Regions from separate parts of the Kitasatospora sp. NPDC127121 genome, predicted to be linked through region 1. Evidence: riboswitches for the same ligand, from Rfam matches in the RefSeq annotation. Region 1 holds a riboswitch; the other holds the start of a gene.
What was found. A riboswitch is a leader RNA that binds a small molecule or an ion and turns the genes downstream of it on or off. The one in region 1 is predicted to bind glycine.
Positions count from the first base shown of each region.

Region 2: another riboswitch for glycine. It lies ahead of gcvP (aminomethyl-transferring glycine dehydrogenase); the one in region 1 lies ahead of gcvT (glycine cleavage system aminomethyltransferase GcvT).

Region 1 is NZ_JBHXTQ010000085.1:30,014-37,762, forward strand. It holds gene ACFVHI_RS31070 (ABC transporter substrate-binding protein) at 1-1,322, opposite strand, end outside; gene ACFVHI_RS31075 (ABC transporter permease) at 1,374-2,363, opposite strand; gene ACFVHI_RS31080 (enhanced serine sensitivity protein SseB C-terminal domain-containing protein) at 2,806-3,729, opposite strand; gene ACFVHI_RS31085 (enhanced serine sensitivity protein SseB C-terminal domain-containing protein) at 3,847-4,689, opposite strand; glycine riboswitch at 4,876-4,981, shown strand; gene gcvT (glycine cleavage system aminomethyltransferase GcvT) at 5,213-6,334, shown strand; gene gcvH (glycine cleavage system protein GcvH) at 6,546-6,920, shown strand; gene glyA (serine hydroxymethyltransferase) at 7,013-7,749, shown strand, end outside.
Region 2 is NZ_JBHXTQ010000035.1:69,674-77,422, forward strand. It holds gene ACFVHI_RS19205 (DUF5999 family protein) at 63-254, shown strand; gene gcvP (aminomethyl-transferring glycine dehydrogenase) at 346-3,246, opposite strand; glycine riboswitch at 3,483-3,586, opposite strand; partial or broken gene ACFVHI_RS19215 (PRC-barrel domain-containing protein) at 3,810-4,172, shown strand; gene ACFVHI_RS19220 (YsnF/AvaK domain-containing protein) at 4,233-5,030, shown strand; gene ACFVHI_RS19225 (MFS transporter) at 5,211-6,707, shown strand; gene ACFVHI_RS19230 (DNA polymerase IV) at 6,851-7,749, opposite strand, start outside.

The sequences.
Region 1 (7,749 bases):
TGGATCGCGGTCGCCGCCTGGACCTCCGGGTCGCGCTCGGTGCGGGCGGTGATCACGGTGCTGAAGCCGTCCGGCTTGCCGCAGGCCTTGAGGGCGTCCTTGGCCTTGGCCTCGTCACCCTTGTTGCCGTTGGTCGCCCAGGTGTTGAAGTCCTGGTGGCCCGGGACGTCCGGCGGGAGCACGGTGTTGGCGACCTGGCCGCGGATCGGGCCGCCGAGCGTGGTCTGCACGGAGACCTTGTCGATCGCGTACTGGACGGCCTTGCGGCACTCCAGGTTGTCGAACGGCGCGACCTTGCTGTTGATCGCGACGTACGCCAGGCGGCCGCCGTAGGCGTTGTCGGTGTTCGCCTTGAGCTTCTGGTTCTGCAGGATCTGCGCCTGGGTCTGCGGGTCGACGCCGCTGCCGACCAGGTCCACCTGGGCGTTGCCGGCGATCAGGTCCTTGTCGATGGTGGACTGCTCCATGCCCATCCGGACCACGATCTTGTCCGCGAGCTGCTTGCGGATCGGGTCGGTGCTCGGGTCCCAGTTGGTGTTCGGCACCAGGATGAGCTGCTTGCCGTCCTCGTAGGACTCGAACTTGTAGGCACCCGAGGCGACCACGTGCTTCACGTAGCCGGCGCCGTCGTCCTTGGCCTGCGGGACCGGGACGGTCTGCGGGGAGCCCACCAGGTAGTCGAAGTCCGCGAACGGCTGCTTCAGGTGGAAGACGATGGTCAGGTCGTCCGGCGTCTCGATCGAGTTCAGGCCACCGGTCTTGTCCTTGTACGGGCCCTGGTACGGGGTCTCGTTGTCGACCAGCAGGTCGTGGAAGTAGGTGGGGCCGTTGGAGTTCACGTCCGACGCGAAGTTGGAGCGCTCGACGGCGTACTTGACGTCCTTGGAGCTGATCGGGGTGCCGTCGTCGAACTTCAGGCCCGCGCGCAGCTTGTACGTCCAGGTCAGGCCGTCCGCGCTGGCCTTGCCCAGGCTCTCGGCGAGGTCCGGGACCAGCTTGTTGCCGTTCGAGCCTGCGCCCGGGGCGAAGGTGGTCAGCGGACGCCCGTACAGGCGCGAGAAGTTGTAGATGTAGGCGTAGTACGTGTTGCCCGGGTCGAAGGAGTCCGGGGCGCCCTTCATCTCGTAGGTGACCGTCCCGCCCTTCTTGTCCGAGGCGTTGACGATGCCCTTGGTGGCGGCGTCGGCACCGCCGCCACCGGCGCTGCTGCCGCTGGCGGAGGAGGACGAGCCGGAGCCCTTGCTGCCGGAGGTGCAGCCGGTCACGATCAGGACCGCGGCGGCTGCCGCCGCGGTCAGGGCGACGGTACGGGACCTGCGCATGGGTGAGATCAACCCCTTGAGGGTGGGAAGGAGGGAGGGCCTGGCGTTACGTCAGTTGCTCTTGGGATCGAGGGCGTCACGCAGCCCGTCGCCGAGCAGGTTGAAGGCGAGCACGGTGAGGAAGATCGCCAGACCGGGGACCACCATGTACTGGGGGTCCACCTGGTAGTACTTGATCGCGTCCTGGAGGATCCCGCCCCAGGAGGCCTGCGGCGGCTGGATGCCGACACCGAGGAAGCTGAGGCCGGCCTCGAAGAGGATGTTGGTCGGGATCAGCAGGGTCGAGTAGACCAGGATCGGACCGACCAGGTTCGGCAGCAGTTCCTTGAACAGGATGAACGGGCCTCGGGCGCCCAGGCTGCGGGCCGCGTGGACGAACTCCCGCTCGCGCAGCGACAGCGTCTGTCCGCGCACGATCCGGCCCATGTAGGGCCAGTTGAAGAAGCCGATCACGAAGATCAGCACCAAGATGTGCAGCGGGAGGCCGTGCAGGCCGAACGCGCCGCCCTGCAGCGAGGTCGAGATCGCGATGGCGAAGAGCAGCAGCGGGAAGGCGAGGAAGACGTCCATGATGCGGCTGATCACGGTGTCCACCCAGCCGCCGTAGTAGCCGGCCATGACGCCGAGCACGGTGCCGATCGTGTTCGACAGCAGGGTCGCGCCGAAGGCGACCAGCAGGGAGACCCAGGAGCCCTCGATCACGCGGGAGAGCAGGTCACGGCCCTGGAGCGGGTCGACGCCGAGCGGGTGGTCCCAGCTCATCCCGCCCCAGTCACCGAGCGGGATGCCGCCCAGGTTGGCGTCGAGCAGGTCCTGGTTCAGGGCGTCCGGGTCGAGGCCGAACAGGGCCTCGATGGGCTTGGCCAGTACGGCCAGCAGGATCAGCAGGATCACCACGACGCCGCCGGCGACGGCGAGTTTGTCGCGCTTGAAGCGGGTCCAGGCGATCTGGCCGAGGGAGCGGCCCTCGATCTTCTTGGCCGGGCTCGCGGGGGCGGGTGCCTCCGGTTCGTTCCCGGTGGTTGCGATGGGTGCGGTCATGGTCAGTTGGTCCCCTCGCCGACGGTGGCCGGCCCACGGGCGCCGGTCACCGGTTCGGCGGTACGGCTGCGGACGTGCGGAGGTGCTTGGAACGGGTGTTCGCGGCAGTACGTCGTGCACGGGTACTGCCCCAACGCGGGATGGGCTTCGCGTGGTTCTGGCGGTCGGCGTGCGCGTTCACCTTCGTGGGGTTCCCAGTACGCGCGGTGCGTTGCGCAGAACTCTCTGCCATCCGAACTCGCTTGCGCCAGCCCTGACAACCGACAGATGCCCAACTGTGATCTGTGCGCATGCACCTCCTACGCCTTCGGCATATCCCTCTTCACACGGCTGTATCAGGCATGTCAAGGTGATCGACGGTAACGGCCGGAAGTTCGTCCGGAAAGCACCGAAGCCGACCTGATGCAAGATCAAGTCGGCTTCTGGAAACAGGTTTTGGTTGTCAGCGCCCCGGGTATCCGGGCCACGGCTGCTGCGGCTGCCCGGTCCAGCCCTGCGCGGGCTGCTGCGTGCCGTAGCCGTAACCCGGCCCCTGCTGCGCAGGGTACGGCGGAGGCGGCACCGGCGGGTACGGGCCGGTCGGCGGGCGTCCCGCCTCCCGGTCGAAGAACGGGCGCGCGTGCGCCCGCATCCACAGCGCCACCGGGTCGTACTCGTCCGCCATCGCCACCGTGGACACCGCCAGCCCCTCCGGGGCCACCGCGATCGCCCGCTGCATCAGCGCCCGCACCGCCTCCACCGCCGGCGGCGAACTCTCGTACAGCTCCAGTCCGATCGCCAGGTACGGCTCCCCCACGGCCGGCTGCACCCAGGCCCGGCGCAGCGCCCGCACCGCACGCACCTCACCGGCCTGCCGCTCCAGCAGCGCGAAGAACGGCTGGGCGTTCAGCTGCGGCTCACTCAGCTTCAACGGCCCGGCCGGCAGCCGCTCCAGGCCCGCGGCGATCCGCCGCAGGTCCGCCCAGGGCACCCCGACCCCGCCGCCGGGCGCATGCGGGTTGAGCCACAGCCCCCAGCGGGTCCGGTACAGCGAAGCGGCGATCTCCCGCCCGGAGATGACCTCGTGGGCCCGCGCCCAGCCGGACGACGCCAGCTGCTCGGACGAGGTGACGGCCGGCGCGTAGCCGTGGCCGCTGATCTCCATGTTCCCGTACTGGGCGTCCGCGCTGCCCGGCGTGCCGTGCCACAGCAGCATCCAGACCTGGCCGTCGGCCAGTGCGTGCAGCAGTTGCTCGTACGCCTCGTAGCGCTCCGGCGCGACCTCGCGCAGGGTGCGCTCCAGCGCGCCCGGATCCGCTCCGGGGCGCCCGGCGGGCGCCTGGCCCCAGGGCCCCGGTGCACCGCCCGCTACCGCTCCCGCACTCATGCGCCCACCTCGCCGCGCCTCTTTCCTCAAGCCTGCCGGCCCGTCGGCCGTCTGCACGCACCCTATGGCGCGGCACCGGCCACCGCCACGGCGACGTGCCTCCGATACGAACCCCGCTCAACCCCGCGCGTAGAAAGGGAGCACCCGGGTGAGCAGCCACTCGACCACCGGGTCATCGGCGAGATCGAGCAGTACGAGGTGGACGCCCCCCGGCAGCGGCGCGGTTCCCAACGCGCGGCCGAGCGCCTCGTTCACCGCGCCCGGGTCGGCCGGGGCCGCCTGGTCCAGCTGGACGCCCACGAACATCACGGTCGGCTCGCCCTCGATGCTGGCGAGCGCCCGCCGCGCGGACAACACTCCGGGCAGGGCGGAAAGTTCGGCCCGGCAGGCGGCCAGGAAGTGCTCCGGGTCCTCCCCCGGCACCGGCTCGCGCAGCGCCACCCGGCCACCGGTCGGCGCCTCCGGCCCCTGGCCCTGACTCTGGTTCTGCTCCTGGATCCGGCCCTGCTCCTGGTCGGCCAGGCGCTCCTCGCGCGGGCCGCGCCGAAGCTCCGCCACACCCTGCGGCGGCACCGGGATGCCCACCGCCGCCTCCGGGTTGACCGCGATGCCCACGCCCAGCGGCAGCCCGCGGGCGAACTCCCAGACCGGCGCCACCGCGAAGGCCATCCCCGGCGCCTGCCGCAGGAACACCTCCTGCGAGGAGAACACCGGCACGTACGGCTCGCCGGCCAGCTCGATGGTCGGCAGGTCCAGCGCGGGCCCCTGCGGGTCGCCGCCGGCCGGCAGCGGGATCCACACCTGGCTGCGGGCCAGCACCTCGACCACCCGCGGCGTCGCACCCGGGTCGCCCAGCGCGGCGGTCAGCACCTGCTCCAGCTCGTTGGCCGGCCACCCGCCGCCCGGCGGCGCCGACTCCGGCCCGCCCCACCCCTGCTGCTGCTCCACCGGGTACCCCATGCGCGCCTGATCCGCCCTCTGCCGGTCGGCCGCCCTCTGCTGCGCCGACGCGCAGCAGTCTAGGGCTGTGCCCGAGGTGGCGGGGTGTGACCGGGTCCCCTCTCCCGTCGTCGGCGCGGACGTGCCATGATGTGCGCGTTCGACGGCGCGGCGCGCCGGCGGACCGACAACTCCATACCGGCCGCTCGAACCCGCGCGGGAGAGCCCGGAGTGCCCCGTCAGGCGGCACAGCCGGCGCCGAAGGAGCAACTCCTCCCCGGAATCTCTCAGGCCCCCCTACCGCACGGGTTAGGCACATCTGGAAAGTGGCGCACGGCCCTGTCGCGCGCCCACCCACGGTGCAAGCCACCATGCTGTCCTGGATGCTGGAAACAGCTGCGGGCAGGTGGGCGGTGAAGCTCTCAGGTTCGACGACAGATGGGGAGACCCACGCCGCCGCATGCCCGCGCGCAGGGTCGGCCCCCCAGCGGGTCCGGTTCCGGCGCGTGCACCCATGAGTGCCCAGACCGAGGAGTTCCAGGCCATGTCGTCCCTCCGCCTCACCGCGCTCGACGCGCTGCACCGCGCCCTCGGCGCGACCATGACCGACTTCGCCGGCTGGGACATGCCGCTGCGCTACGGCAGCGAGCGCGAGGAACACCTCGCCGTCCGCACCCGGGCCGGGCTGTTCGACCTCTCCCACATGGGCGAGATCACCGTCACCGGCCCGCAGGCCGGCGAGATGCTGGACCACGCGCTGGTCGGCTTCGTCTCCGCGCTGGGCGTGCTGCGCGCCCGCTACACCATGATCTGCGCCGAGGACGGCGGCATCCTGGACGACCTGATCGTCTACCGCCTGCGCGAGGACGCCTTCCTGGTCGTCGCCAACGCCTCCAACGCCCAGCTGGTGCTGGACGAGCTGATCGCCCGCGCCAAGGGCTTCGACGCCGTCGTCACGGACGACCGCGACACCTACGCGCTGATCGCCGTCCAGGGCCCGGAGGCCACCGCGATCCTGGCCGGGACCACCGACGCCGACCTGCCCGGCCTGAAGTACTACGCGATCCTCCCGGCCCAGGTCGCCGGCCGCGACGTGCTGCTCGCCCGGACCGGCTACACCGGCGAGGACGGCTTCGAGATCTTCTGCAACCCGGGCGACGCCGAGGGGGTCTGGCAGGCGCTGACCGCCGCCGGCGAGGGCCGCGGCCTGGTCCCGTGCGGCCTGTCCTGCCGCGACACGCTGCGCCTGGAGGCCGGCATGCCGCTGTACGGGCACGAGCTCTCCACCGACCTGACCCCGTTCGACGCGGGCCTGGGCCGGGTCGTGCGCTTCGACAAGACCACCAACGAGGGCACCTTCGTCGGCCGCAAGGCGCTGGAGAGGGCCGCCGCCGAGGCCGAGGCCAACCCGCCGCGGGTGCTGGTCGGCCTGGTCTCCGAGGGCAAGCGCGTCCCGCGCGCCGAGTACACCGTGGTCTCCGCCGACGGCGCCCCGATCGGCCGGATCACCTCGGGCGCCCCGTCGCCGACCCTGGGCCGGCCGATCGCGATCGCCTACGTGGACGCGGCCCACGCCGCCCCCGGCACCGCCGTCGCGGTGGACGTGCGCGGCAAGCACGAGCCGGTCGAGGTCGTGGCGCTGCCGTTCTACAAGCGCGCTCGCTGAGGCCGGGGGCCTCGCTCGCCGAGGCCCCGCCTTCCCCGTAGACCCGGGCCTGAACCACGCCCGACCCAGGCTTGAGCCACGCCTGATCCAGGTCCGACCCAGGTCCGACCCAGGTCCGATCCCATGCCTGAACCACGCCTGATCCGCGTCGAAGCCGTCCGTGCGGCGGCCCGCTTCGTCGTACCCGCTTCCCATCCTGGAGAATGACGCCATGAGCAACCCCCAGCACCTGCAGTACACCAAGGAGCACGAGTGGCTGACCGCCATCGAGGGCGGTGTCTCCACGGTCGGCATCACCGCCCACGCGGCCGACGCGCTCGGTGACATCGTCTACGTGCAGCTGCCCGAGGTCGGCGCCGACGTGACCGCGGGCGAGTCCTGTGGCGAGCTGGAGTCGACCAAGTCGGTCAGCGACCTGTTCTCCCCGGTGACCGGGAAGATCGTCGAGATCAACCAGGACGTCCTGGACGACAACAGCCTGGTCAACAGCGCCCCGTTCGAGGGCGGCTGGCTGTTCAAGGTCCAGGTGGAGTCCACCGACGAGCTGCTCAGCGCGGACGAGTACACCGCCTTCATCGGCGGCTGACCCGCTCGTGACGGGGCGGCCGCAGCGCGGCGGCCGCCCTGCCAGGCTCCCCCCCTCTGCTCCCGTCTCTCTCCTCCCGGGAAGACCACACCATGACGGTTCTGAACCAGTCCCTGCACTCCCTCGACCCGGAGATCGCCGCCGCGGTCGACGCCGAGCTGCACCGCCAGCAGACCACCCTGGAGATGATCGCCTCCGAGAACTTCGCCCCGGTGGCGGTCATGGAGGCCCAGGGCTCGGTACTCACCAACAAGTACGCCGAGGGCTACCCCGGCCGCCGCTACTACGGCGGCTGCGAGCACGTCGACGTGGTCGAGCAGATCGCGATCGACCGCATCAAGGCCCTGTTCGGCGCCGAGCACGCCAACGTCCAGCCGCACTCGGGCGCGCAGGCCAACGCCGCCGCGATGTTCGCGCTGATCAAGCCGGGCGACACCATCCTGGGCCTGAACCTGGCCCACGGCGGTCACCTGACCCACGGCATGAAGATCAACTTCTCCGGCAAGCTCTACAACGTGGTCGCGTACCACGTGGACGAGAAGACCGGCCAGGTCGACATGGCCGAGGTCGAGCGCCTGGCCAAGGAGCACCAGCCGAAGCTGATCATCGCCGGCTGGTCCGCCTACCCGCGCCAGCTGGACTTCGCCGCGTTCCGCCGGGTCGCCGACGAGGTCGGCGCGCTGCTGATGGTGGACATGGCGCACTTCGCCGGTCTGGTCGCCGCCGGCCTGCACCCCAACCCGGTGCCGTACGCGGACGTGGTCACCACCACCACCCACAAGACCCTGGGCGGCCCGCGCGGCGGTGTCATCCTGTCCAAGGCCGAGTA
Region 2 (7,749 bases), on a different contig from region 1:
CCCGACGGCTCCGCCGGCGGCCGCACCACGGGGGAGGATCGCAGAGCGAAGCGAGGGTACGCATGTGCCAGCACCGTCCTGAGTGCCCGTCGGCCGAGTGCGAGGACCGCGAGGCTGCCGTCACGGTGGCCTGCCACCCGGAGCAGGGCTGGAGCCTGCTCTGCAACGGCGTCGTGCTGTTCGAGGACACCGGAGAGCTGCTGCCCGACGGCCGGGTGATCGCGCCGCGCCGCACCGTCGCCCACGCGGCCTGACCGCACCGGCGGGGGCAGCCGCCGGACGACGACAACGGGCAGGGCCCCGACGGTACGTGCCGTCGGGGCCCTGCCGTACGTCCGGTCCGGATCAGACGCCGTACTCCTCCAGCGGCGGGCAGGAGCAGACCAGGTTGCGGTCGCCGTACGCGCCGTCGATCCGGCTGACCGGCGGCCAGTACTTGTCCGCCGGGTTCACACCCGCCGGGAAGACCGCCTCCTGCCGCGAGTAGCCGTGCGCCCAGTCGCCGGCCAGCTCGGCGGCGGTGTGCGGGGCGTTGCGCAGCGGGTTGTCCGCGGCCGCCCACTCGCCCGAACCGACCTTGTCGACCTCGGCCCGGATCTCGATCATCGCGTCGCAGAACCGGTCGATCTCGTGCAGGTCCTCGGACTCGGTCGGCTCGATCATCAGCGTGCCGGCCACCGGGAAGGACATCGTCGGCGCGTGGAAGCCGTAGTCGATCAGGCGCTTGGCGATGTCGTCCACCGTCACGCCCGTCTCCTTGGTCAGCGGGCGCAGGTCGATGATGCACTCGTGCGCGACCAGCCCGCCGGGGCCGGTGTAGAGCACCGGGAAGTGCGGTGCCAGCCGCTTGGCGATGTAGTTGGCGTTCAGCACCGCGACCTGGGTCGCGCGCTTGAGGCCCTCGCCGCCCATCAGCCGGACGTACGCCCAGGAGATCGGCAGGATGGCCGCCGAGCCCCACGGCGCCGCCGAGATCGGGCCGACCCCGGTGGCCGGGCCGGCCTCCGGCTGCAGCGGGTGGTTCGGCAGGTACGGCGCCAGGTGGGCGCGCACCGCGACCGGACCGACGCCCGGGCCGCCGCCGCCGTGCGGGATGCAGAAGGTCTTGTGCAGGTTCAGGTGCGAGACGTCCGCGCCGAACTTGCCCGGCTTGGCGAGGCCGACCAGGGCGTTCAGGTTGGCACCGTCCACGTACACCTGGCCGCCGGCCTCGTGCACCAGGGCGCAGATGTCGGTGATCTGGGTCTCGTACACGCCGTGGGTGGACGGGTAGGTGACCATCAGCACGGAGAGGCTGTCCCGGTGCTGCTCGATCTTGGCCTTCAGGTCCTCGACGTCCACGTCGCCGTCGACCAGGGTCTTCACCACGACCACGCGCATGCCGGCCATCACCGCGGAGGCCGCGTTGGTGCCGTGCGCGGAGGACGGGATCAGGCAGACGTCGCGCTGGGTGTCGCCGTTGGCGTGGTGGTAGGCGCGGACGGCCAGCAGGCCGGCCAGCTCGCCCTGCGAACCCGCGTTCGGCTGGATCGAGACGGCGTCGTAGCCGGTCACCTCGACCAGCTGGCGCTCCAGCTCGCGGATCAGGCTGAGGAAGCCCTGGGCCTGCTCGATCGGCGCGAAGGGGTGCAGCTGGCCGAACTCCGGCCAGGTGACGGCCTCCATCTCGGTGGTCGCGTTGAGCTTCATGGTGCAGGAGCCCAGCGGGATCATGCCGCGGTCCAGCGCGTAGTCCCGGTCCGACAGGCGGCGCAGGTAGCGCAGCATGGCGGTCTCCGAGCGGTGGCTGTGGAAGACCGGGTGGGTCAGGTACTCGTCCTGGCGCAGCAGCGCGGCCGGCAGCGCGTCGGCGCCCTCGGCGACCTCGACCGCGGGGACGCCGAACGCGGCCCAGACGGCGGCCAGGTGCTCGCGGGTGGTGGTCTCGTCGGTGGAGACCGAGATCCGGTCCGCGCCGTCCTGGTGGACGTTGACGCCGTTGGCGCGGGCGGCGGCCGCGATCTCGGCGGCACGGCCCGGGACGACGGCGGTGACGGTGTCGAAGAACTCGCCGTGCAGCAGCTCGACGCCGCCGGCCCGCAGGCCCTCGGCGAGGGCGGCGGCGTAGCGGTGGGTGCGGCGGGCGATGTCGGCCAGGCCGTCCGGCCCGTGGTAGACGGCGTACATCGAGGCCATGACGGCGAGCAGCACCTGGGCGGTGCAGATGTTGCTGGTGGCCTTCTCGCGGCGGATGTGCTGCTCGCGGGTCTGCAGCGCCAGGCGGTAGGCGCGGTTGCCGTCGGCGTCGACCGAGACGCCGACCAGGCGGCCGGGCAGCGAGCGGGCGTACTCGGCGCGCACCGACAGGTAGCCGGCGTGCGGGCCGCCGAAGCCCATCGGCACGCCGAAGCGCTGCGAGGTGCCGCAGGCGATGTCGGCGCCGAGCGAGCCCGGCGAGGCGAGCAGGGTCAGCGCCAGCAGGTCGGCGGCGACCGCGACGATCGCACCGAGGCCGTGCGCCTGCTCGATGACCGGGGTGAGGTCGCGGACCACACCGGTGGCGCCCGGGTACTGGAGCAGCACGCCGAAGACGCCGCGCTCGGCGATCTCGGCCGGGATGCCCTCGGACAGGTCGGCGACGACGACCTCGACACCGGTCGGCACCGCGCGGGTGTTGATCACCGCGGTGGTCTGCGGCAGGGTCTCGGCGTCGACCAGGAAGACACCGCCCTTGACCTTGGTGACGCGGCGGGCGAGCGCCATCGCCTCGGCGGCCGCGGTGCCCTCGTCGAGCAGCGAGGAGCCGGAGGTCGGCAGGCCGGTCAGGTCGGAGACCAGGGTCTGGAAGTTGAGCAGCGCCTCCAGGCGGCCCTGGGAGATCTCCGGCTGGTACGGCGTGTAGGCGGTGTACCAGGCCGGGTTCTCCATGACGTTGCGCAGGATCACCGGCGGGGTGAAGGTCCCGTAGTAGCCCAGGCCGATCATCGGCTGGAGCACCTGGTTGCGGCTCGCCAGCTCGCGCAGTTCGGCGAGCACCTGCGCCTCGCTGCGGCCGCCGGGCAGGTCCAGGCCGGTGATGGAGCGGATCGCCTCGGGAACGGCGGTGGCGGCGAGTTCGTCCAGCGAGCCGTAGCCGATGGACGCCAGCATCTTCTGCTGCGCGGCGTCGTCGGGGCCGATGTGGCGGTTCTCGAAGGGGCTGGCCAGCTCAAGCTCGGTGAGGGTCGAGGCGCCGGTGGGGCGTCCCGCGTTCGGCTGGGCGTTCATGGTGGTCGAGGCCTCCTGGTCACGGACCGGCGGGGGTGCGCACGCCGGCCGGCCGGAGCCGCTGCGGACAGCGATTCGACCCGGGCGGGCGAACCCGACAGGCCTCCCCCTCTGTCATCGGGACCTGAGAGCTTCACCCGCACGGCGCGCTGTGGCACGCCGCCGGCTTGCACCGTCGGTGAGGGTGGTGGCCGTCGGCTCCCTGCCGACGGTCCTGCCCTGCTTTCCAGAGTGACCTACCCCACACGGTACGGATGCCTGAGAGATTCCGGGGAGGAGTTGCTCCTTCGGCGCCCCGACCAGCGCTTTCCGTGGCCGGGGACTCTCCCGAGCGGGCTCGGCGGTCGCCGCCCAGGGTACCAGCGGCAGGCCCCCTGATCACGGCCGCGTCGGGTCACTCCGGGTCTACGCGCGTCCCCCGGACGGTCCAGCCCGGAGCCCGTCCGGCGCACCCCGGTCGCGCCCGTCCGATTCATGGCCTTTGGTGTGAAGTGGCAGGCGGAACGGGTGCTCCGGCCACGGTCCTGCGGGAGTTCCGCAGGCGCAGCGCACTGGAGGAAAGAGTGCAAACCGACATCGATCCCCGGGACCTCATCGGCCACAAGGCGGTCGACCGCAACGGAGACAAGATCGGCACGGTCGACGAGGTCTACCTGGACGACGCCACCGGCCAGCCGGAGTGGGCAGCCGTCCGGACCGGCATCTTCGGCCGGGACGCCTTCGTCCCGCTCACCACCAGCGAGTTCTCCGGCGACGAGCTCCGGGTGCCGTACGACAAGTCGCTGGTGAAGGAGTCGCCGGACTTCGGCGTCGGCCAGCACCTGTCGCCCGCCCAGGAGCTCCAGCTCTACCGCTACTACGGCCTGGACACCCCGGCGAACGGTCGGCCGGTCAGCCGGGACGCCGACCGGCCTATCGGCCGCGAGGGTGACCGGCCCATCGGCCGCGAGGGTGACCGGCCCATCGGCCGCGAGGGTGACCGGCTGATCGGCCGGGACGGTGACCGCCCAGCCGGCCGGGACGCCGACCGGCCCATCGGCCGCGAGGATGACCGACCGGCGCGGCCCGACCTCGACTTCGGCACCACCTCGGCGGCCGAGCCCGTGAAGCCCATCACCTTCCACTCCCTCGGCCCCGCCCCGACCACCACCCCTGCCGACCCCACCGGCACCGCGACGGAGGTCAACGTGCGGACCCTCAACACCCCCGCGCCCGCAGCAGCCCCCACGACGATCGAGCCCAAGCCGCAGCCCGCCCCGGTCGTGACGACCACCGCGACCACGAACTCGGTCATGGCCGCGCCGGTCTCGGAGCGCTCGACCGGCCCGGCCACCTCGTCCCCCAACGGCCCGGTGGAGATCACCTGCCGCGAGGAGCGCCTGGACATCACCACGGACTGGCACATCGTGGGCACCGCGAAGCTGCGCAAGTACGTGACCAGCGAGCAGGTCGAGCGCCGCGTCCCGGTGGTCCGCGAGCGCGTCCGGGTGGAGCGGATGCCGGTGAGCGAGGCCGAGCGCGCCTCGCTCACCGAGAAGGAGATCGCCGAGGCGGTGGAGGAGGTCACCCTGCGCGAGGAGCGCCCGGTGGTCCGCAAGTACCTCACCCCGATCGAGCGGGTCCGCCTGGTGGTGGAGCGCTACACCGCCGAGGAGGTGATCCGGGACGAGCTGCGCCGCGAGCACGTCGAGGTCCACGACAACACGGCCGCCGCCCCGGCGACCCCGGCAGCCGCCCCGGTGGCCGAGACCCCCCGCCCGGCCGTGCTGCGCCCGTTCGCCTGACCCCTCGCCCCCAGGGCCCCGGACCCCTCGGTCCGGGGCCCTCGGCATGCCCCGTCCCGGCCGCCACCCGGCCGGAATCCTTCGATTTTGCCAAAGCGTCACCAATGGATATTTGACACTCTGAAGTATCTCCCGGCATGGTTACTTCAGTTCATTCACTATGTACGGGAGGAAGCAACCGTGAGTGAGGCACCACAGCCCACCACCGCGGCCGAGAAGCAGAGCAGCGCCCGGGTCCTGCCGGCCCTCATCCTGGCGATGCTGTCGTTCAGCGTGGTGCAGACCGCGGTCGTCCCGATCCTGCCCTCGCTGGCCAAGGAACTGAGCGTCTCCGCGTCCAGCATCACCTGGCTGATGACCGCCAACCTGCTCTCCGCCGCCGTGCTGACTCCCCTGCTGGGCCGCTTCGGCGACCTCCGGGGCCGTAAGCCGATGCTGCTGATCTCGCTGGCCGGTCTGGTCGCCGGTTCGGCACTGGCGGTCAGCACCCACTCCTTCACCTGGCTGGTCGTCGCCCGCGTCCTTCAGGGCGCCGGCGGTGGCGTGCTCCCGCTGGCGATCAGCATCGTCCGCGACGAGCTGCCCAAGCAGAAGGTGACCGGCGGCGTCGCCGCCATCAGCGCCTCGATGGGTGTCGGCTCCGGCCTCGGCCTGGTCGCGACCGGTCTCCTGCTGGAGCACTGGAGCTACAAGTCGATCTTCTGGATGGGCCTGGTCTTCGGCCTGATCGCGGTCGCCCTGGTCGCGTTCCGCGTCCCGTCCGACCCGGTCACCGACAAGGAGGGCGGCGCCGACCCGCTCGGCGCCCTCACCCTGGCCGGCTGGCTCTCCGCCCTGCTCGTCGCGGTCAGCCAGGGCAACCACTGGGGCTGGACCTCGACCAAGACCCTCGGCCTGTTCGCCGTGGCCGCCGTCGTCGCCCTGATCTGGGGGGTCATCGAGACCAAGGTCGCGCACCCCCTGGTGGACATGAAGATGATGTCCCGTCCGGCCGTCGCCTTCACCAACCTGGCCGGCCTGCTGATCGGCTTCGGCATGTACGGCTCGTTCATGGTGATCAGCAACTTCGCCCAGACCCCGGAGAAGCTCACCCACTACGGCTTCACCGCGACCGTCCTGCACGCCGGTCTGCTGCTGCTGCCGTCCGCGATCGGCTCGATGGTGGCGGCTCCGGTCGGCGCGATGCTGATCGCCCGCCGCGGCCCGCGCCTGCCGCTGGTCCTCGGTGGCGTCCTGGGTGCCGTCGCGATGGCCTACCTGGCCGTGCGGCACAGCCACGAGGGCGACATCTACACCTCCTCGGCGATCTTCGGCCTGGGCATCGGCCTGGCGTTCTCCGCGATGCCGGCGTACATCAACGGCGCCGTCCCGGTGGAGCAGAGCGGCATCGCCAACGGCATGAACGCCGTGCTGCGCACCGTCGGTGGCGCGATCGGCACCGCCGTGATGGCCGCCATCCTGACCGGCGACACCATGAAGCTGCCGCCGCAGATCCCGCTGCTGCTGCCCACCCTGGACGCCTACAAGCACGCGTTCTGGGTCGCGGCCGTCGTCTGCGCCGTCGCCGGCGTCGTCCCGTTCCTGATCCGCGGCACCAAGTCGGCCGCCACCGTCGTCGCCTCGGGCGGCGCGGCCGAGCGGAACTCCAGCCCCGAGCTGGCCAAGACCGACGCCTGACCAGGCGTCCGGCCGCCGCGCTCAGGGACAGGGCGCGGCGGCCCGGCCTTCGGACGGTCGCGAGGGCATCACGACCGCACGAAGTCCGGCACGGTATGCGGCCCCAACCGGTACTCCCCCACCGGTTGGGGCCGCTTCGCGTTTCACACCCCCGGCGCCCCCGTCTCCCCCGGCGCCCCCGTCCCCCCGGGTGCCCCCGTCTCCTCCGGCCCCTCGGCCCCCCACAGCGGCAGCGGACGGGCCGGTTCCAGCGCCGGATCGTCCACCGCGAAGGTCCGGATGCGCCCCGGCCCGCTCCACGGCGTCTCGAACCGCACGGTGACCCGCCCGACACCGCTGCCCTGCACCCACCCGGGCCCCAGCTCGGCATGGCGGACGTCCTGCCCGGGCATCCAGCGGCGCGGCGCGGCCGCCTCCGGCTCCTCCTCAGCCGCCTCGACCTCCGCCTCCGCGTGCTCGGCCGCCTCCTCCCGCAGGGCCTGCGCGAACAAGTCCTCCTGGGTGTAGTCGGCCAGCTGCGCGACCCCCACCCCGAGCAGCCGCACCCCGCCGGTGATGTCCACCTGGGAGGCCAGCCGGCGCGCCGTCTCGATGACCACCGCCTCGTCGTCGGTGGGCCCGCGCAGCGTCTCCGAACGGGTCAGCGTCGAGAAGTCGAACCGCCGGACCTTGAGCACCACCGTCCGCCCCGACCGCCCGGCCGCGCGCAGCCGCCGCACGCACCGGGCGGCCAGCACCTCCACCTCGCGCAGCACCCGATCCCGGTCGGCGAGGTCCACCTCGAAGGTGTCCTCCACCGAGACCGACTTGGCATCCTGATCGGCCACCACCGGCCGGTCGTCCAGCCCTATCGACATCTGGTGCACACCGGCGCCGTGCGCCCGCCCGAGCAGCTGCACCAGCTCGCCCTCCCCCGCCTCGGCGAGGTCCGCCACGGTGTTCAGTCCGGCCCGCCGCAGCACCTGCTCGGTGGCCGGCCCGATCCCGGGCAGCGCCCGGACCGGCATCGGGCCGAGCACGGCCCGCTCCTGCCCGGGTTCGA